DNA from 4 places in the Solibacillus sp. CAU 1738 genome. Region 3 is predicted to be linked to each of the others. Evidence: riboswitches for the same ligand, from Rfam matches in the RefSeq annotation. Region 3 holds a riboswitch; each other region holds the start of a gene.
The links. A riboswitch is a leader RNA that binds a small molecule or an ion and turns the genes downstream of it on or off. The one in region 3 is predicted to bind S-adenosylmethionine.
Positions count from the first base shown of each region.

Region 1: it holds a riboswitch for S-adenosylmethionine, as region 3 does, so the genes downstream of both, metK (methionine adenosyltransferase) here and AAFN87_RS13125 (methionine ABC transporter ATP-binding protein) in region 3, are expected to answer to the same signal.
Region 2: it holds a riboswitch for S-adenosylmethionine, as region 3 does, so the genes downstream of both, AAFN87_RS10415 (O-acetylhomoserine aminocarboxypropyltransferase/cysteine synthase family protein) here and AAFN87_RS13125 (methionine ABC transporter ATP-binding protein) in region 3, are expected to answer to the same signal.
Region 4: it holds a riboswitch for S-adenosylmethionine, as region 3 does, so the genes downstream of both, AAFN87_RS18905 (bifunctional homocysteine S-methyltransferase/methylenetetrahydrofolate reductase) here and AAFN87_RS13125 (methionine ABC transporter ATP-binding protein) in region 3, are expected to answer to the same signal.

Region 1 is NZ_JBDQQN010000001.1:16,725-22,202, forward strand. It holds gene AAFN87_RS00160 (GNAT family N-acetyltransferase) at 1-415, opposite strand, end outside; gene pckA (phosphoenolpyruvate carboxykinase (ATP)) at 692-2,278, opposite strand; SAM riboswitch class I at 2,483-2,600, shown strand; gene metK (methionine adenosyltransferase) at 2,845-4,041, shown strand; gene AAFN87_RS00175 (GNAT family N-acetyltransferase) at 4,397-4,810, shown strand; gene AAFN87_RS00180 (gamma carbonic anhydrase) at 5,205-5,478, opposite strand, start outside.
Region 2 is NZ_JBDQQN010000003.1:177,007-182,484, reverse strand. It holds gene AAFN87_RS10420 (homoserine dehydrogenase) at 1-139, opposite strand, end outside; gene AAFN87_RS10415 (O-acetylhomoserine aminocarboxypropyltransferase/cysteine synthase family protein) at 551-1,855, opposite strand; SAM riboswitch class I at 1,969-2,083, opposite strand; gene nfsA (oxygen-insensitive NADPH nitroreductase) at 2,343-3,074, shown strand; gene AAFN87_RS10405 (ABC transporter ATP-binding protein) at 3,423-4,103, opposite strand; gene AAFN87_RS10400 (ABC transporter permease) at 4,090-5,229, opposite strand; gene AAFN87_RS10395 (ABC transporter permease) at 5,226-5,478, opposite strand, start outside.
Region 3 is NZ_JBDQQN010000004.1:69,859-75,336, forward strand. It holds gene AAFN87_RS13115 (MetQ/NlpA family ABC transporter substrate-binding protein) at 204-1,064, opposite strand; gene AAFN87_RS13120 (methionine ABC transporter permease) at 1,108-1,776, opposite strand; gene AAFN87_RS13125 (methionine ABC transporter ATP-binding protein) at 1,769-2,794, opposite strand; SAM riboswitch class I at 2,882-2,985, opposite strand; gene AAFN87_RS13130 (thioredoxin family protein) at 3,048-3,350, opposite strand; gene AAFN87_RS13135 (toprim domain-containing protein) at 3,361-3,678, opposite strand; gene gcvH (glycine cleavage system protein GcvH) at 3,939-4,319, opposite strand; gene AAFN87_RS13145 (arsenate reductase family protein) at 4,397-4,753, opposite strand; gene AAFN87_RS13150 (acyl-CoA dehydrogenase family protein) at 4,853-5,478, opposite strand, start outside.
Region 4 is NZ_JBDQQN010000010.1:24,103-29,580, forward strand. It holds gene metH (methionine synthase) at 1-601, opposite strand, end outside; gene AAFN87_RS18905 (bifunctional homocysteine S-methyltransferase/methylenetetrahydrofolate reductase) at 594-2,438, opposite strand; SAM riboswitch class I at 2,547-2,646, opposite strand; gene hemG (protoporphyrinogen oxidase) at 2,741-4,129, opposite strand; gene AAFN87_RS18915 (protoglobin domain-containing protein) at 4,259-5,478, opposite strand, start outside.

The DNA of each region.
Region 1 (5,478 bases), on a different contig from region 3:
TGAAGCTGAAAACTTGTAATTTAATTTTATGGATGGGAATGTAATTAAATATAAAAGAAATTAATGTGTTCATAGCATCAGTTCCTATACCTTTGTTTTGCCATTCACTTGCAATTGAAATACCTACATAACAAGTGCTGTTTTTCCAATTTATAGCGAAAACACCACATGATCCAATGAGTTCTTCGGATTGTTTATCAAAAATTCCGAATATAAATTCTTCTTTTTTTCCACTAATACTATTGAAAAAAGTGGTGTGATCTTCCGCTGTGGAAGGAAAAGGAATGTCATCATTAGCAAGTAATAAAGTACACTTTTCATTTTCTAATTGGGCAAATCGTTCAAGATGTGATTGTTCCATTTGTTTTAAAAATACACGTTGACCTGTTAAAAATCGGTTAAAATACTGTTCCATGCTTATTCTCCCTTAGAGTAAGGGCTGCAGTTGGAGATACAACCCCTTAGATTTTTTGTTGATAAAACAAAGCATCTACTGCAATTTTTGCAATCATATTCACAACTCCTCTTAAGTTTCTACTTAAATTATATAGGATAGTGTAATATTTGGAAATTATATTTTAATAAAAGCGAGATAATATGAAAAATAAAAAACCAACAATCAGTTTTAGATGATTGTTGGTTTTTTTATATGATATAAGTTTTTTAAAACGGTATGTCGATTAATAAAAAATTAAGCTAATGGGCCGCCCTTTTTCACGATGTCTTCAGAAACGTGTGCGAACTTTTTGAAGTTTTCGTTGAATAAACTAGCTAATTGAGCAGCTTTTGCATCGTATGCTACTTTATCAGCCCATGCATCACGAGGGTTTAATACTTCTGAAGGAACCCCTTCTACAGCTGTAGGAATGTGTAAACCGAATACAGCATCTTGAGTTGTTTCAACATTGTTTAATTTACCTTCGATTGCTGCGCGAACCATTGTACGAGTATATGAAAGCTTCATACGGTTACCTACGCCGTATTCGCCACCAGTCCAGCCCGTGTTTACAAGGAATACTTGTGAACCATGCTCGTCAATTTTCTCACCTAACATTTCAGCATAGCGTTGTGCTGGAAGAGGTAAGAAAGGTGAACCGAAGCATGTAGAGAATACTGGTTCTGGCTCAGTAACACCACGCTCTGTACCTGCTAATTTAGAAGTGAAACCACTTAAGAAGTGATACATTGCTTGCTCTTTAGTTAATTTAGAAATTGGAGGTAACACGCCAAATGCATCTGCAGTTAAGAAGATGATTGTTTTTGGGTGACCTGCGACAGATGGTATTACGATATTTTCAATGTAGTCGATTGGATACGCTACACGAGTATTTTCAGTTAATGAACCGTCATCGTAGTCGCAAATACGAGTATTTGGATCTACTACTACGTTTTCTAAAACAGAACCGAAACGGATTGCATTATAAATTTCTGGTTCTTTTTCAGCTGAAAGGTTGATAGTTTTAGCGTAACAGCCACCTTCGATATTGAATACACCAGTATCAGACCAGCCGTGCTCGTCATCACCGATTAATTTGCGATCAGCATCTGCTGATAATGTAGTTTTACCAGTACCTGATAAACCGAAGAATAAAGCTACGTCTCCAGCTTCACCTACGTTTGCTGAACAGTGCATAGAAAGGATGCCTTGCTCAGGTAGTAAGTAGTTCATAATACCAAAAATTGATTTTTTCATTTCACCAGCATACTCTGTACCACCAATTAAAATTACTTTTTTCTCTAATGATACAATGATGAATGTTTCAGAAGCTGTACCATCAACAGCAGGATCTGCCTTGAAGTTTGGTGCTGAGACAATTGTAAAGTCTGCTACGTGAGAAGCTAATTCTTCTGTAGTTGGACGGATGAATAATTGATGACAGAAAAGGTTATGCCAAGCATATTCATTAATAACTTTAATGGAAAGCTGTGACGCTTTGTCTGCTCCCGCAAAGCCATTGAATACGAAAAGCTCGTCTTTTTCTTTTAAGTAGTTAACAACTTTTACATATAGGTTATCAAACACTTCAGAAGAAATTGGACGGTTTACTTTACCCCAATCAATTTTATCTTTTGTGCTGTCTTCTTCTACCATATATTTATCTTTAGGAGAACGACCAGTGTATTTACCTGTTTCAGCTAGTAATGCACCGTCAACTGTTAACATAGCTTCTCCACGAGATGTTGCTTTCTCCACTAATTGTGGTACAGAAAGTTGATTGTTAATATTTGCACCGCTTAATAATTCCTTCAGTTCGTTTGCAATTTCTACTGAATTCATCGATTAAATACCATCCTTTTTTATAGTATTCCCTTACTTTAGGGAGTTTTTTTTCTTAAGTCAAAAATAGTATAACACATTGAATGCAATAATCTATACTAATTAAATTAATTTTTTAAGAATTTTCTTCATTACAAAAAACTGTCAAACTATATTGTTTGACAGAGCAAAAAAAATTATGTAACATGAGGAATTGAACGGATACTCTTATCCCGAGCTGGTGGAGGGTCAGGCCCTGTGAAACCCGGCAACCTGCATGAACTTTTCACGTCATGCGTTGGTGCCAACCTGATGCAAGGGAATTTCCCTTGAACGATAAGAGTGAAAGGTAACGAATGACATGTACCCTTTCTCTCATGTATGTGAGCGAAAGGTTTTTTTTTGCGAAAAATAGTGGAAGGGACATAAATATTGGAGTTCTTTCATTATTATATACCTTTCGAAATCCTCGTGTTAAAAGCAGTAACGGCTTGAAGTTTAATCCTTACGGGTAGACTTGACATGGGAAATGAGTACCGTATCATATTCGCAGGTAAATCTTGCTAGGAATTTTAGGAGGAATTAACATGACAAACCGTCGACTGTTTACTTCAGAAAGTGTAACAGAAGGGCATCCAGATAAAATTTGTGATCAGATTTCAGATGCAATTTTAGATGCAATCTTAGTAGCTGATCCGAATGCACGTGTAGCGTGTGAGACAACAGTTACTACAGGTCTAGTACTTGTTGCCGGAGAAATTACAACTTCAACATATGTAGATATTAAAGGTATTGTGCGCGATACAGTAGCTGAAATTGGTTACACTCGTGGTAAATACGGATTCGATGCAGAAAATTTAGCTGTTCTAGTAGCGATCGGTGAGCAATCTCCTGATATCGCACAGGGCGTTGACAAAGCTCTTGAAGCTCGCGAAGGCTCAATGACAGATGCAGATATCGAAGCAATTGGCGCAGGGGACCAAGGCTTAATGTTCGGTTACGCTTGTAATGAGACACCAGAATTAATGCCGTTACCGATAAGCTTAGCGCATAAATTAGCTCGCCGTTTAACAGAAGTACGTAAATCAGGTGAATTAGCTTATTTACGTCCAGACGGTAAAACACAAGTAACAATTGAGTATGATGAAAATAACATTCCAGTGCGTGTTGATACAATTGTTATTTCAACTCAGCATGATGAAGATATTACTTTAGAACAAATCCAAGCAGATTTAAAACGTGTTGTTATTGCGCCAGTAGTGCCAACTGAATTATTAGATGATGCAACAAAATATTTCATCAATCCTACAGGGCGCTTTGTTATTGGTGGACCTAAAGGAGACGCTGGTTTAACAGGACGTAAAATCATCGTGGATACATACGGTGGTTATGCTCGTCACGGTGGCGGTGCTTTCTCTGGGAAAGATGCAACAAAGGTTGACCGTTCAGCAGCATATGCAGCCCGTTATGTAGCCAAAAATATTGTAGCGGCAGGCTTAGCTGATCGTGCAGAAGTACAGCTTGCTTATGCAATTGGGGTAGCTCAACCAGTATCGATTGCAGTAGATACTTTTGGTACAGGTAAAGTTGCTTCATCACAAATCGTAGAATGGGTACGCGAATTATTTGATTTACGCCCAGCAGGTATTATTAAAATGCTTGACCTACGCCGCCCGATTTACAAACAAACTGCAGCATATGGTCACTTCGGTCGTACAGATTTAGATGTGCCTTGGGAAAATACAGATAAAGCAGCTGAATTAAAATCAAAAGCTGGATTATAAGAAAATTAGAAGCTGTCTCAAAAGGGTCGTAAATAACGATTTTTTGGGACAGTTTTTTTGTCAATATATGGTGTGGAGTTAAGTTGTGGCTGACACGTTTCGAAGGTAAAGCCTAAGCATATTCGGTACAACACGATGTTGATTATAAAGGCATTGAGAAACGACATAATAAGTTCCCTTATAGTTATTTCATAGAACTATCTCCATTTAATTACAAAAAAGAAGGAATTTCAAAGTTTGGGTCGAATTTCTTATAGTATATTAAGATGTGTTTGGAGGTCTCAATTTTGTTACTTTACTTTTGATATATATCATCTGCTAAAAAATAGAAAAATAAATTTGGAGTTGATATATGATGATATATAAAAATTCTCTTAATGGGGTTTCGTCGGATATGTTAAAAGGCTTTTTTGTGGATTGGCCAAATCCCCCAAATCCACAAACTCACTTAAAGTTGTTAGAAAATAGTAGTAAAGTGGTCGTTGCGTTAGATGAAAAATCTAATCAAGTAGTTGGATTTATAACAGCAATTAGTGATGGTGTTCTATCTGCCTACATTCCGTTCCTTGAAGTTTTGCCAGAGTATAAAAATAAAGGTATTGGCCATAAATTAGTAAAACAAATGTTAAAAGAACTTGATGATATTTATATGATTGATTTGTGTTGTGATGATGATTTAGTTCCTTATTATGAAAAGTTTGGATTGAGAAAATCAAATGGAATGTTCGTAAGAAATTACGAAATGCAGTCGGGAGTTTCAAACAAATAAATATATAGAAAAACGCTTGGATATTTTCCAAGCGTTTTTATGTGCAATAGAGAGATCATTACCAAAATAATAGATATTATTACTGGCGACTAGATATTGATTACTTATAACTGGAACAGTCTTCAATGAGTGCGCTACAGATTGAACGAGAAGTGAGTCATTTTGTCTACGAATAAAACTAGTTGATTGGAATGCAGGCGGCGACTTCAGCGGGAACAGCACGAGTGGAAGATCCATTTTTTTGCTTGGAAAGCAAAAAAATTAGCTGAAACCGTGCCCGCGAAACGCGTCCGCCGAAATGACAATCAACGGCATCAAAGAAAAAGAAAGTACAGGAACGTTTTTCGATCTAGTACTCTCTAATTTGTTCCTAAAGGACTTTCAAATGTCCTTACTATCCTTGAATTGATTTATAATACTGTCCTTTTTCCACATATTCGCGAATAATACGATCCATGTCTTCTCGGTCTTCAGCTGTAACTTCACGAACAACTTTTGCAGGGCGTCCCATTGCAAGTGAGTTTGGCGGAATCTTCTTTCCAGGAGGTACTAAACTTCCTGCACCAATAAAAGCCCCTTCGCCAATTTCAGCGCCATCTAAAATAATTGAACCCATGCCAATTAGTGCACGTTTTCGGATAATGCAGCTATGTAATGTTACTTGGTGT
Region 2 (5,478 bases), on a different contig from region 3:
CATCTGTGACTAAAATTTTCGCGACTTCTAGCTCTACCCCAAGCCGATCTCGAAGCTCCTCACGCTTTTCATTTAAAATATGATAAATCCCTTGCCCTACAGTTCCAAAACCGAGGATGGCAGCCTTAATTGTCGCCATAACTTTCGCCTCCAACTTTCCATTCCGTAAATCTAAAACAATTACGCCTCAGCGCAATTGTACACGTTGTAAATCGATTTAACGAATTATTCCAATAATTTCACATAGTAAGATTCTAACGTAACACGACACGGAACACAAGAACAATCTCCCTTGGATGGACATTTGTTTTCCCTAGAAGGTCACTAAACAGTCATAATCATTTATAGTTAAAAGCCCTCACTCGGTTCATTCTTAACAAAGAAACTACTAGTTGTTGGTAAAATCCCTCATCAACACACATGACATTAACCTTTAATAACTAAAAAAGATCTATCAAGAATTACATCTCGACAGACCCAATTAAAAACGTAGAAAATTGATGAATTAAGCTGCGACTGCGAAATGATGCAGTCTACAGCTCCTATTTATTTAGGCATTTATACTTGCTTGTACACCTTGTTCAACTTTTTCAAGTGCTTGATCTAAGTCTGCAATAATATCTTCTACCGCTTCTAGACCGATAGATAAGCGAATGAGCTCTTCTGATACGCCAGCGACTTTTAATTCTTCTGCGGATAATTGTTGGTGCGTTGTTGATGCTGGGTGAATGATTAATGAACGACCATCCCCTACGTTTGCTACGTGTGAGAATAGCTCCACATTATCAATCACATTGCGTCCTGCTTCACGTCCACCTTTAATACCGAACGTTAAAATCGAACCAAAACCGTTTTTCAAATATTTGTTCGCTAATTCATGCGAAGCGAAATCTTCGAAGCCATTATAATTTACATAGTCCACAAATGGGTGGTTACGCAAGTGTTCAGCTACTTTCGCTGCGTTTTCATTATGTCTTACTACACGCAAATGAAGCGTCTCTAAACCTTGTAAGAAATTAAAAGCAGCGTCTGCACTTAATGTTGGACCGAAATCACGGAGTAACTGTACACGCAGCTTTGTAGCAAATGCAGCGGCCGCTGTATCAATTCCGTATCGTAATCCGTGATAGCTTGCATCCGGTTCTGTAAAGCCTGGGAATTTCCCTTGTGTCCAGTCAAATTTCCCGCCGTCTACAACGATACCGCCAATTGTTGTGCCATGACCGCCAATCCATTTCGTTGCAGAATGGACAACTACATCCGCACCGAAGTCGATAGGATTACAACCATATGGTGAAGGGAATGTATTATCAATTATTAAAGGAATGCCATGCTCATGCGCAATGTCTGCTACCGCTTCAATATCAAATACATTTAAACTAGGGTTCCCGATTGTTTCAGCATAAATGGCTTTCGTATTTTCCGTTATTGCCGCGCGGAAGTTTTCTGGGTTGCTTTCATCAACGAATGTCGTTGTAATACCGTATCGTGGTAATGTCGTTGCAAATAAATTGTACGTGCCACCGTATAGTGATCCGGCTGATACTATATGATCACCAGCACCTGCAATATTCATAATCGAGAATGAGATTGCAGCCATCCCCGATGATAGTGCAACTGCCGCTGTTCCTTTTTCAAGTAATGCGACACGTTCTTCAAATGCTCCGACTGTTGGATTCATGATGCGCGAATAAATATTGCCACTTTCCTCTAATGCAAATAGTCGCTGCGCATGAGCAGTGTCATTAAATGCATAAGCCGTTGTGCGATAAATTGGTACAGCAATTGCACCTGTAGTAGGATCAGGCTTTTGCCCACCGTGTAATAATAATGTTTCCGGACGTAATGTTGACATGAGTTGCCTCCTAGTTAGTTATTCGATGGATAACCGGTTTTTTCGAGGAGGGTTTTAGAAAACAAAAAACCCCCTTCCTAAGAAGAGGGTTCGCAAATGAGCAAATTTTCCTCCCCTTATCTTTCAGATCCCGATTAGAATCTGTAGGAATTAGCACCGTAGTAAGTTCGTCACTCACTGGTTGCCGGGCATCGCAGGGCCTAGTCCCTCCGCCTCTCTAGATAAGAGTATATGATTCATGTTCCATCGTTGATTCACAGTATAAGACAGTTTAATCCAATTCGTCAACCGTTATTTTCTGAAATTTTAAACTTACCTGAAATAATCTATCCCCTATCAACCCACCAATAATTTCCACTACAATAGCAATTGTATCTACTGCTGTAATTGTAACTTTGGAAATAGATTGGTTAATAATGATATGTTAGTATAAAATGGGCTTTTAAGGACTTTCTTTTGAGTCCATTTTTCATTAGGGGGAGAAGTTATGACAAGAGAACTTTTACGTAGTCACTCATCTGTTCGTAAATATACGGGGGAAGAGATTTCGCGCGAGGTAGTAATTGATTTAATCGAAACAGCACAAATGGCGGCAAGCTCTCACTTTGTACAAGCATATAGCGTTATTTGGGTTACAGACGAAGACAAAAAGCAAAAATTAGGAGAGCTATCAAAAAATGAATTTCAGTTCAAAACAGCTGGTGCATCATTCCTATTTTGCGTAGATTTCAAACGATTACAAATAGCTGGTCAAAAGCATGACATTGACATTGTAGCGGACTCTGCAGAAAATGTACTCGTTGGGGTAGCGGACGTATCATTATTCGCTCAAAATTTTGTTATTGCCGCAGAAGCAGCAGGCTATGGTATTTGCTATATTGGTGGGGCACGTAATAACCCAGCCGAAATTAGTGAGCTATTCAATTTACCTGAATATGTTTTCCCATTATTCGCTATGACGATCGGCACACCTACAAAACGGAACGAAACTAAGCCGCGCCTTCCTGTTGCAGCAGTTTTACATGAAAACAGCTATAATGTAGAACAATACGATACATTATTAGATGAGTATGATGCCATAATGGAAAGTTACTATGCTAGCCGTTCATCTAATCAAAAAATGGCGACATGGACAAAGCAAATGGCAGACTTCTTAATAAATCAAAAACGTCCATTTATTAAAGACTTTTTAGCAACAAAAGGTTTTAATTGGAAATAATATAGTATGCTGTACCGCAAGTAAAAGCTTACCGAACAAACTTTGGCGATTACTCACCGCAAAAGAGGCGTCTTTACATATTTCGAACTTCGCCCTATAAAGTAGACAATTTAATAAAAAGCCAAATATTATTCGTTACTGTATTTATTTAAGAAGAATTACCGTGCCCTTTCCGCCGACTGTCCATGAGCCTCCTCGAAGATTACCGGGACGGCAATCTTCTGTGGGGTCTCATTTAGCCAGTTTTTCGGCAGGAGTGGCACGGATTCTTCTATTACTATTGAAAACTTAAACTTACTACTAAAACTTATTACAAAGTAGCTGCCTTACTTATATGTATTTTTATTATTAACAGCCGGCTAAATGCTCCACATCGACATCATTTGCCTTCAATAAATTCAAATAAAACGGATCTTGACCGATAACATACACGCGATCACAGAAAGTGGCAATTTCATTCATATCATGAGATGTGTAGAGCACCATCTTGCCATCGTTTTTCGCGATATCGACTAAGTATTTACCGATTTCATTTTTGGATTTCAAATCTATACCAACTGTTGGCTCATCTAACAAAAGTAGTTTCGGATCATGAAGCAAACTAATGGCCATATTTAATTTACGCTTCATCCCCCCTGACAATGAGCTCACTTTCTCTTCCCACTGTGTAAGCTGCATATTTAAACAAAGCTCCCGGCACTGCTCTTTTGTTCTCTTTGTCCAGCTTAGCTTTTCGAAAAACAGCATATTTTCTTCTACAGTAAGATCCTCCCAAATCGATAATTCCTGAGGTACGTAGCCAATATGCCGTCGCATAGCATTTTGATTCCCTTTGTATGGCATCCCATCTAATATTACTTGACCCGCAGAAGGTTTAATAACGGTCGCTAAAATATTTAATAGCGTGGACTTACCGGCGCCATTTTCTCCTACTAAACCAACCACTTCACCTTGTTCTATTTGAAAGGAAACGTCACTTAATACCTTTTTTTGCTTATAGTTTTTTTCTAAATTATCAACTTGAAGCATGCGATCGCCCCCCTCTCCATACCGAAACAAATAAAATAGCGGCAATACATATAAGCCATAGCCAATTTGGCTTCTCTAATAGTAGCGCATGTACCGGACTCAAATATTGCACCCCTTCAAAACGCCGAGTTAACCCATCAATTGGAACAAATGACCCACCTAAAACAGCAAGTAATAACGATAGTAGGATGCTTGTTACATAATAGAAAAAAGGCTTTGTAAAACGATACGCAATAACGAAGGACACCATCGATATTGTCACTGAAAAAATGATTATAACAAATAAAAATTGTGGTCTTATCATGACATCAAGCACTATAGTTAGCAATAAAACCGAAAGTACATTTGCAGCGACTATTAGTAAAATATATAAGAATAAATTCCATAAGCTATACCATCGAAAAGTAACTGTTGTATACAGCCAGCGAACAGCTATCGCTTTTGTATTTTCTTTAATGATCCAATCAAAAATAAAAAATGTCGCGAGCATACTAAATAGTGCCCACACACCCCAAACGTTTAACAGCGCTGTTTGCTCAGAAGATACAACATACGAATCTGTGGAAAATTGAAACATAGGTGTAATTAAATCTTTTTCTTCAAGACGCTTTTTACTCTTTTCGATAATTTCTTCAGCATCTACTACTTCTTGAACGTTATTTTTTGTATACAGCTTTTGTATTTCACCTACCGCTTTATAACGAGATGCTTGATCTTGAACGTATGAGCTAACTGTTTCTACCGTTGTAAAAGGCGCAATGGACCGATCTGTTGAATACATTTTTATTACTTGATTGCGATAGCCCGTTTTTAATTTGTCCTCAAATCCTTTTTTAATCACAATGACACTATCAAGCTCGTATTTTTCAAGCTTGTATAACGCGGAGTGTAAAGATAAATACTGCAACTGAATATTGGACGTTTGCTCCAAGTTTTCAACAAGCTCTGTTGCTAACTCTGTTTCTTCTTCCAACACAACACCAATAGGAATATTGGTGCTTTCTTGTACAGCACCAATAGTTTGCATAACAATAACAGTCATTATAAAAGGAAACACAAACCAAAACAGTATACTTTTCCACTCTTTTTTTAGACGAATGAGTCGCGTTAGAAAAACAGCTTTCATGTTCTCCACCTCGCAAACATTTGTGCCAGCACAAATAATATGATGCACTCTAAAGCAAACATTTTAGCTAATAAAGTGTAATCTGCGTAATTTCTTTCCTCAAGTATGATATCAATGAGCCAACTAAATGCTTCATTGGAAAAAATCCAAGGCAATAGAGGTTGAAGCATAAACGGGAAGTAAATAGTCGGAACAATACTACCGCTCAAGACAATTACTATGAACACGAATAACAGCTGCACTAATAAA
Region 3 (5,478 bases):
ATTCATATAGCACAACTCACCTTTCCTTTACTTGTTTCTCGTCAATTCAAGTAAATAAAAAAGAGTGAGCTTGTGCTTTTTTTGTACGAAATTGTGTGTATACCCCAACAAATATTATAGAACCGTTATTTTTAGTTAACTTTCTATTTCACGCACGAAAAAACTCCTAGTGAAATGGTCACTAGGAGTTTTCTTGAGTTTTATTATTCATTTACAGGAACTACAGCCCCGTTCCATTCGGATTGGATATAGTCTTGTACTTCTTTAGAATGTAATACATCCATTAATTTTTTAATGGACTCTTTGTTTTCATCACCTTTACGCACTGCTACTACGTTTACATAAGGAGAATCAGTACTTTCAATGGCAATTGACTCTTTAAGCGGATTAATTTGTGCATCGATGGCGTAATTGGAGTTAATAACTACTGCGTCTCCTTCATCTTGTTCATAATACGCAACTAACATTTCCGCTGGTGAGTCAGCATCAATTACTAATTTTTTTGGGTTTTTAACGATGTCTGAAATCGTAGCGGCTGATTTATCAATACCATCAGCTAATTTTATTAACCCTAAACTTTCAAGTAAAGTTAAAATACGACCTTGGTCTGTAACTGAGTTTGAAATAAGAATGGTAGCTCCTTTAGGAAGGTCTTCAACTGATTTATATTCTTTGGAATAAATACCGATTGGTTCGATATGAACACCACCGGCATTAACAAAATTATAGCCTTTACTTGCAATTTCATCTTCTAAATAGGGAATATGTTGAAAATAGTTTGCATCTAAATCTCCAGAGTCTAAATCTTGGTTAGGCATAACGAAATCTTGGTATCGGCGGATTTCTAAATTTACACCTTGCTCAGCTAAAATTGGTTTTGCTTTTTCTAAAATAAGAGCGTGAACACCGTTTGAAGCTCCTACAACTAACGTATTCTTTCCAGTTGTAGATTCGTTATTTGATGTATCATTTTCGTTTTCTTTTACTGTTTCACCTTTACCACAAGCCGCTAAAGCTAATACGACTACGGATAAAAGTAGAAATAATGATAAAAACTTCTTCATCTGCTCTTTCCCTCACTATACTAAACTTGCTATTTTTAACTAATTATCGTTTATCGACGAGCGCTGTAATCGCATCTCCAATCCACTGAATGATAAAAACAATAATTAAAATAATGATTGTTGCCATTAATGTCACATCATCACGACTACGTTGGAAACCTTCAATAAAGGCCAAGTTCCCTAAACCGCCCGCACCGATGATACCTGCCATCGCTGTATATCCAACAAGCGCTACCGCTGTCACCGTGATTCCCGAAAGAAGTCCTGGCAGAGATTCTGGGATTAATACTTTAAAAATAATCGTAGATGTCTTTGCTCCCATTGAACGGGCTGCCTCAATGACTCCTTTGTCAATTTCTTTTAGAGAGATCAATACCATACGTGCATAAAATGGAGCAGCTCCGATAATTAATGCAGGTAAAGCGGCATTTGTTCCACGAATTGTACCAACTAAAAGCTTCGTAACTGGTATTAATAATATGATCAATACGATGAACGGAATCGAACGGAATATATTGACGATTGAGCTTGTTAAAAAGTTAACAATTTTACTTGCCCATACTTGATTTGGACTCGTTAAAAATAAAACAATCCCGATAGCTAGTCCTAACACAAATGTAACGACAGTAGAAATAGATGTCATATAAATTGTTTGATATGCGGCTTCCACCATCGTTTCCCAGTTAACATTCGGAAATAATTGCTCAAGCATGTTCAATCACCTCCGTTTGAATTTCGTGCTGTGCAAGCATGTTAAGAGCTGCCTCAACATTTTCTTTCTCTCCATCAATTTGTACAATTAGCGTTCCGTATGGGCCACTTGTCGTATGTGAAATCGTACCATGTACAATATTTACTTCTACGTTAAACTGTTTAATAAGCTGCGACATAATTGGTTGCTCCGTTTTTTGACCGATAAATGTTAGTCGAACAATTTTCCCTGTAGGATAATTCGATAAAATTTGCTCAATCGATTCCTTCGTTTCATTAGAATCTGATATTTGCGATACGAATTTTTTCGTAATTTCAGCTTGTGGACTTTGGAACACACTTAAAACAGCCCCTTGCTCCACAACTTTTCCCGCCTCCATTACTGCAACACGGTGGCAAATTTTACGAATAACATGCATTTCGTGTGTAATGAGTACGATCGTTAAACCTAATCTTTTATTTATATCAAGTAATAGCTCTAAAATTGATTCTGTCGTCTCTGGATCGAGCGCAGAAGTTGCTTCGTCACAAAGCAAGACTTCAGGATTATTCGCTAGTGCACGTGCAATACCGACACGTTGTTTTTGACCACCAGATAACTGCGAAGGATACGCCTTCCCCCGACCAGATAATCCAACAAGCTCAATTAACTCATCCACCCGTTTTGCTCGTTCCCCTTTAGGTATACCCGCAATCTCAAGTGGAAATGCAATATTTTCTTCAACAGTACGTGACCAAAGTAAATTAAAATGTTGGAAGATCATACTAATTTTTTGACGTGCGGCACGTAATTTGCTACCTGAAATTACTGCTATATCTTCTCCATTCACGATGACAGATCCCGTCGTTGGCTTTTCTAAACCATTTAGCAAACGAATCATTGTACTTTTTCCGGCACCACTATAACCAATAATGCCAAAAATCTCCCCTTTATTTATCGATAAGTTTACATCATTGACAGCCGTGAACTCACCGTTTTTCGTTTTATAAACTTTCGTAATATTATTTAGTTGAATCATTTCATTGCTCCTTTTATCCATCAAAAAAACCTCTCCACTTTGAATTAGTAGAAAGGCTTTCGCAAAGATTGTATACGCAAGACCGTTCTCTCATCTTTCAAAGTATAACTTTGTGTGACTTGGCACCTTTTCACATATGTGATGGTTGCCGGGCTTCATAGGGCACTTCCCTCCACCGCTCTTTATAAGAGTAACGCTATTTATTTTGATTAATTATGAATGTTACTTTATCACGATAGAAAATACTCGTCAATTATTTTTTTAATATAGCATATAAATTAGTTACAGATTGAAATGCGTAAACCTTTTCTGTCACTTTTCCATCTTTTGTTATAAGTAGGCAAGGAACACTTTCAATTTCCAAATCAAAAGCTAAGTTATTTGTATAGTTTATATTTGCCATGCCTATAGGAACGTTAGGTAGCAACTCTACTACAACGTCCATCATTTTTGAAGCGACAGCGCATGTACCACACATCGGCGTATATAAATAAAAGGCTGTTATATCAGCACTGCTCGCATATGTTTGCCACTGTTTTATCGACCATTCTTCCATTATTCCCATCCTACTTCGTTTTTATTTTCAATTCATTTAATAGCACAGCTAAAACTTCTTTAGGCGTATTTGCAACTTCTAAATATTGTTTAGGAATTTCAAGCTGCACTGCATCTGAATACACACTTTTCATAAGTTTTCGTAGTTTATCTCCCGATTTATCGGCATCAAATAACGTATAAAAATCAAGATACTCATAGGGTTCTAAAAGTTCAAGCAATGCGTCTTCACTTATCGTACCGTTCGTACATAAAATAACCGCTTCTTGTGCTAGCACTTGCTCAAGCTTTAGCTTATCAGAACGGCCTTCTACAATTATGCAAATCATATAATCCCCCTTTTAAAAGCAGATTTATATCATTAATTTAACATCACAATATTATTTGTTAATGAAATTTGGCCGGTAGATTATTTTTTCGAAAGCGTAGAAATAAGTATATCAGCTTCCTCCAAACCATCCTACAAATTAGTACATCACCGTAACTTGGGGCTGATTTCCGCTCCTGTTGTGCGCTTTCTGAGGGGCGTCTGATAATAGAACCCCAATTAAAAACACCAAAACCTGCTATAGGTTTTGGTGTTCATGTATTATTCTTCGATTAGTTCAGCGTATTGTTCAGAAGTTAATAGTTCATCTACTTCTGAAGGGTTTGAAAGTTCTACTACAACCATCCAAGCTTGCTCGTATGGAGATTCATTAATGAACTCTGGGTTATCAGATAACTCTTCGTTTACTTCAACAACTGTACCTGATACCGGTGCGTAAAGTTCAGAAACCGTCTTTACAGATTCTACGTTACCGAATGTTTCGTTCAGTTGTAGCTCGTCGCCTACTTCTGGTAGTTCAACGAAAACGATGTCCCCTAATTCGTTTTGTGCAAAATGTGTAATACCAATACGTGCTTTTCCATCTTCAACTTTTACCCACTCGTGATCTTTTGAGTAACGTAATTCTTTTGGTGTGCTCATGAAAACCCCTCCATATATGTAGTTCATTCAAATTCAGTTTGCCATATTTCTACAGCAAAAACAAGATACTATTCATTTTATTTCCATGATTCCAAGAAGTCAGACTCCTTAAAACCAAGCGTTATTTTTTTACCATCCGTCACTATTGGACGCTTAATTAACATGCCGTCTGATGCTAAAAGCGCTAACTGCTCATCTTCGGTCATATTAGGGAGTTTATCTTTTAAACCAAGTTCTTTATACTTCATGCCTGATGTATTAAAAAAACTCTTTAATGGCAAGCCGCTTATGTCGTAAAACTGGCGTAACTGTTCCTTTGTCGGTGTTTGTTCTACGATATGAGTTAATTCATAAGCAATGCCGTTTTCATCTAGCCATTTTTGTGCTTTTTTACAAGTCGAACATTTTGGATATTGGATTAATTGAATCGTCATACTTGTACTCCTTTAGTTCATCTTTGTTTCTATTGTACTGGATAGTATGCTAGAAAGGCAAAAAAAACCGGGTGTATATTTTACACCCAGCTTTGTTTATTACACGATATACTTTTCTGCCTCAATTAATTTCGCAGCAGCTAAACGTTTTTTAGGAATTAAGTTGTACGGGTTGTTGCGCGTTAATTTGCGTAATGCAGATAACGTCATTCGCGCTGCATCGCCCTCTACTGAAGCTAAAATTGTGTCTTTAGCTTCTTTTTCGATTTCTGCAAATGCTTCTTGACAGAAAATTTCTGTGTAAAGAATTTTTTGAGCTGCTTTTTCTACACCGTCACGCTCGATTGCTTTTTGCGTACGAATGACTGCTGATTCCATTGCGTATAATTGGTTGGCAATGTTTGCGATATTTACTAGCACTTCTTGTTCAGACTCTAATTTTGCACCGAATGCCTGTGCTGCTGCACCTGCTGCTAACACACCAATTTTCTTCGCATTTTTTACTAGGTATAATTCTTGTGCTAACGGCTCATCGCCAATTTCCTCTGGAATTAACATAAGAAGCTCTGATTGTAGGTTTTGCGCTACCTGAAGTAATGGTAGCTCACCTTTCAATGCTTTTTTCATAAATGTGCCAGGAATGATCATACGGTTAATTTCGTTTGTACCTTCAAAAATACGATTAATACGAGAATCACGGTAAATACGCTCTACTTCATATTCAG
Region 4 (5,478 bases), on a different contig from region 3:
TCCCCATCGGCTCAATTGTGCCTGAAATCATAACAGGAAGCTCCTTACCTAACTCTTCAAATGCACGACGAATACCGAGAATTGCCGCCTTCACATTGAGCATATCTTGACTCGTTTCAAGTAAAATTAAATCCGAGCCTGCAGCGACTAAAGCATGCGCCTGCACGTAAAAGTTTTCCTGTAATTCATCAAACGTAATACCGCCCGTTACAGATAACGTTTTTGTCGTCGGACCGATTGCACCCGCAACAAAACGCGGCCATTCTGGTGTCGAAACGGCCTTTGCTTCAGCAACTGCAAGCTCTACAGCACGTGTATTAATTTCTACTGCTTTATCGCCTAAATCGTATTCGTTTAATACGAGCGGCGTGCCACCAAATGTATTTGTACAAATAATATCTGCACCAGCATCTAAGTACGCACGGTGAATTTTCGTTAACACGTCAGGGCGAGTTAACACTAGATTTTCATTACATCCATCTAATTCTTCGCCGCCGAAATCTTCATACGTTAAATTTTCATTTTGCAACATCGTTCCCATTGCACCATCAATAATTAAAATACGTTTTTCTAATTGCTGCTCGATTGGATGGTTAAACATTTGTTTCGGCCCCTTTTTGCACATCTAATTGTTTGACATACTCCATTAATTGAAGCGTCATATCGTATCGTAAAAACGGCGTAATTAAATAAATACCGTTGAAATATTTGCATGCTGTATCTAATAATTCTCTCGCAATTCCCACACCTTCAGCAGACGAGCGCTCCTTATCATCCCCGCACGCTTCCATACGTGCTAGCACCTCATCTGATAGCTTAATCCCTGGAACTTCATGATGTAAAAACTCTGCACTCTTAAAGCTAGTAAGCGGCATAATTCCAATATAAATTGGCGTGTCTAAATGTTTCGTCGCCTCGTAAATTTCAATAATCTTCTCTTTTGAATAAACTGGCTGCGAAATAAAATAATCCGCACCATGTTCAATTTTCTTCTCTAAACGACTAACTGCTCTGTCAAGTACTCGTACATTCGGATTAAAAGCAGCTGCGACAGAGAAATTCGCTTGTTTGCGTAATGCTTTCCCTGAAAATGAAATACCTTCATTCAGTTGCTTTATAAGTGAAATAAGCTCCATTGAAGAAACATCATAAACACTTGTCGCACCTGGGAAATCCCCTACCTTTGTCGGGTCCCCTGTTACCGCTAAAACATCATGCAGCCCAAGTGCGTCTAGTCCCATTAAATGTGACTGCAAGCCTATTAAGTTGCGATCTCGGCATGTCATATGCGGCAATGTACGTATACCATGCTGTAACTTTAAAATCGACGCCATCGCAATATTACTAATACGAGGTGAGGCAAGCGAATTATCCGCCATCATAATAGCATCAGCACCTGCTGCATACAGTTCCTTTGCGCCATGTATAAAACCGTCAATTTCTAAATGGCGCGGTGTATCAAGCTCTACAAGTACTGAGCGCTCACGTTTTGCTTTTTCATGAAACGGTTCGTCTTTTGGCGGTTCAGGTACACGAACAAACTCGACGCTTACTGGTTTAATCTTTTTTTCTTTTACTGGTGTAACGTTTGCTAATTTTTTCTTCACAGCTTCGATATGCTTCGGCGTTGTTCCACAACAGCCCCCGATTAAACGTACTCCTTGCCCGACAAGTTCGAATGCCGCACGCGCGAAATAATCTGCCTCCGATTCATAAACAACTCGACCGTCTTCTACATCGAGTAGCGAAGCATTTGGATATGCGGAAAGAAAGGCATTTTCAGGGAGTTGTACCCCTTCAAATGCTTGGATCGAGTGGAATGGACCTAAGCGACAGTTCATCCCTACAATATCAGCACCTAGTAGATCTAACTCCTTTAATGCCGTATTGAGCGATAAACCATTTTGTAAAATACCAGGCTCATGCATCGATACTTGTGCAATAATTGGTTTTTCAGTCATCGCTCGTAGCATGACAACGACTGCAGTTAGTTCCTCAAAATCGTAATACGTCTCAAGCAGTAAGCCATCTACATCGCCCGCTAACAATGCATCCGCTTGTTCACGCGTAGCTGCTAAAATTTCATCCAGCGTACTATCGCTTTTACGAATACCACGAATACCACCGATTGTGCCAAGTACAAATTGTCCCCCTGCACTTGTTGTCGATTTTGCTAGTTTGACTGCTGCCTCATTAAACTCTTTAACACGCTCTTCATAACCATAACGTGCTAGCTTAATTGCATTGGCACCATATGTATTCGTTTGGATAATATCAGCACCTGCTGCAATGTAGTCACTATGAATATTTTCAACAATTTCCGGTTTTATGACATTCATTTCTTCGTGACAATAATCTAATCCGTAAGAATAAAGTAGTGTGCCAATTGCGCCGTCTGCCGTTAATACCCGTTCTTGTAATGCTTCACGTAACCCCATATTTATGTCCTCTCTTTCAGTCGTTTAATTAATCGTATTTTTCAGTTAATTCCACCGAAAAGAAAAAGCCTTCTCAAAAAAGAAGGCTCTACTTGCTCATGTTTGTCCTTCTCATCTGTCGGCAAATGCCTGCTGGATTTAGCACCTGACATATTCGTTGGTTGCTGAAGCTTCACTGGGCCAGTCCCTCTGCTTCTCTCGATAAGAAATGTATGAATTTTGTAAATAATTAAAAGAATCATAACGTTATATGAATAGAACGTCAAGACCTTTCACGGCAATGACTAATTTTCCCGTTTGTTCTACTGAATCATTGTCATAATTTGGGCAGCTGTGTTTTTACCATTTTGAATACACGCACCAATCCCTACACCAAAATAAGAGCATCCTGCTAATAAAACATTCGGATAACGAACTGCTAAATCGTCAAATACAACCTTTAAAGCTGCGTTATGTGCAAGGTCATAGCGTGGCATTTTATTTACCCATTTCGTGACGTTTACAACTTTCGGCTGTACATCAATCCCGAGACTTAGTTTAACATCATCTAATGCCACTTTCGTCAATTCTTCGTCTGACATTGCCGCTAGCTCCTCATAACGTGGATTTACATTTTTGTAAAATAACCTTACGAGTAAATTACTATCCGCTGATGTATGCTTCCATTTTCGACTTGTCCATGTTGAAGCATTGCACACTAAATTGCTATTATGCGATACAATAAAGCCCGTACCGTCTGCAGGTAGCACAGCATCTGGCACATCAAATCCTACATATAATGTAATGGCAGAAGCATTCGTGAATTTTCGTAAGTTTGCTGCTAAATGCTCATCATTTAATAAAGTACGCACCGTTTCATTTGGCACAGCTAGTACAACGATGTCAGCAGCTACTACTTCCCCATTGCTAAAGGCAACTTCGTATATATCGCTATTTTTTGAGACGCTGGTCGCTTTTACACCTTTTAAAAATTCTACATTCGGCAATGTCTCCTCTAAGCGATCAATAAGCGATGACAAGCCATTACGGAATGAAATAAATTTCTTATTAGCAGCTTTCTCAAATTGCTCACGGTTCGCTTTAAATCCTTCCATAATGCTGCCATAATTATTTTTATAATCTACTAAATAAGGTAATGTTGAGGCGAGTGAAAGTTGATACAGATCGCCTGAATAAACGCCTGCTAGTACAGGAGCAATTTGCTTATGTACAATTTCTTCTCCTAAAAAGTACTCTAAAAATTCACCTATCGAACTTTCTTTTGTGAATCTATCATTGGGGATTGTGCTATCTTGTAGTACTCGCTGTTTTGCTTCGTCTGACAATAATGTACTCGCCATCAATGATTCCTCACTCATTGGAATACCGAATGTCGAACCTGCTGGAATAGGATGTAACTCGTTATTCGTATGAATATAGGAAATACCTGTTTCGTTATACACAAGCTCGTCTTCAAACTGCAGCTCACGTACTAGCTCTAATACACCTGGATGACGAGCAACAATCGAATCTGCACCTGTTTCCATAATAAATCCTTCTGCATGCTCGGAGTGGATTTTGCCACCTAAATATGGATTTTGATCGGCTAAAATAAGACGTGCCTTTATCCCTGCGTCTTGCAATTGTTTTGTTACATAGTGCACCGTACACAATCCTGTAATGCCACCGCCAACAACAACGACTGTTTTCATCGTCTTCTCTCCTCACCATCTATATTTCTCTATGGACTAGTATAAACGTTTTCTCACGATAATAGCTGTGACTTCTTTTACAAAAATAAAAAGAACTGCCCAAACGGACAATTCTTTTTCACATTCTGCTTAGTTCCCTCTGAATGTCATTGTTTCTAGATCTTGAGCAACGTTTGCTAAAGTAACAGTTGACAGCATTACTTCATCGCAATCCATGCCTAGTTGTTGAATGACGCCGCCAATTTCCTCTACCTTTTCCTCCATCAAACTATTTTTCTGTTGCGTTTCTTCCATTGCGGATACAATTTGCGTGAAACGTTGCGCCGTCGCAATCATGCAATCTTCACCAGAAGATACTGCCTTTTGTATACGCTCCATAGAAAGTTTAAGCTTCTCTGTTTGTTCATTTGTATTTTTTAAAAGTAATGCAACATTGTCTGTCGATTCTTTCGTTTGCACTGATAATTTACGCACTTCATCCGCTACGATACTAAAGCCCTTTCCCGCTTCACCTGCTCTAGCCGCTTCAATTGCTGCATTAAGTGATAATAAATTCGTTTGATTCGCGATATTCGTCACAATGCCCATAATCGCTTCCATCTCTTTTGAAATTTTCACAAGTTCCAACACATCATCCGAAATTTCTTCCACTGACACAATAATATGTTTCATATTTCGCGATTGTTCTTGAATTTGTATTTTCCCTTCACTCGCTTGCGTTTCCGCTTTATTGGAAATATCAATTGCTTCCTTAACATAATTGACGACTTCGCTAGATTGATTTGTTAGTTGGTGGAATGAGGCATTTGTCTGTTCAGAAATAGCGGATAAATTCCCTGTTGCAGAAACAATGGATTGGCTTACACGCATTTTTTCTTTTTCAATTGAACGCTCCATTTGCTCAACAACCATTTCGAATGCCTCTAACACTACTTGTTGCTCGAAATTTAAAATCTTTGATATCGCACGGATCATGTCGTATTGATCTTGTGGATTAACAATTTCACGTTCTACTATATTTAAGAATTGAATAAATAAATCTTGAAAAGCACCAATATAATACTGTGTTTTCAGACCAATTTTCACATGTACTCGCGCAATTCGTTGACGCGCTTCAAAAAATTGCTCATTAATACTACCATTGAACATTTCTTGAATATGTTTACGTAATGTCAATTTTAATCGATTTAAAGAACTATTATCATTAATAATTTTTGTTAAACTTTGCTCCATTCCGAGCGAGTTATAAAAGGCAGCAACGATTTCATCGATATACTTTTCCACATATGGTTGAAATGCCTTTAAATATTTCAAATCTTGCTCCGTCATTTGGAGCATTTCGATTTGTC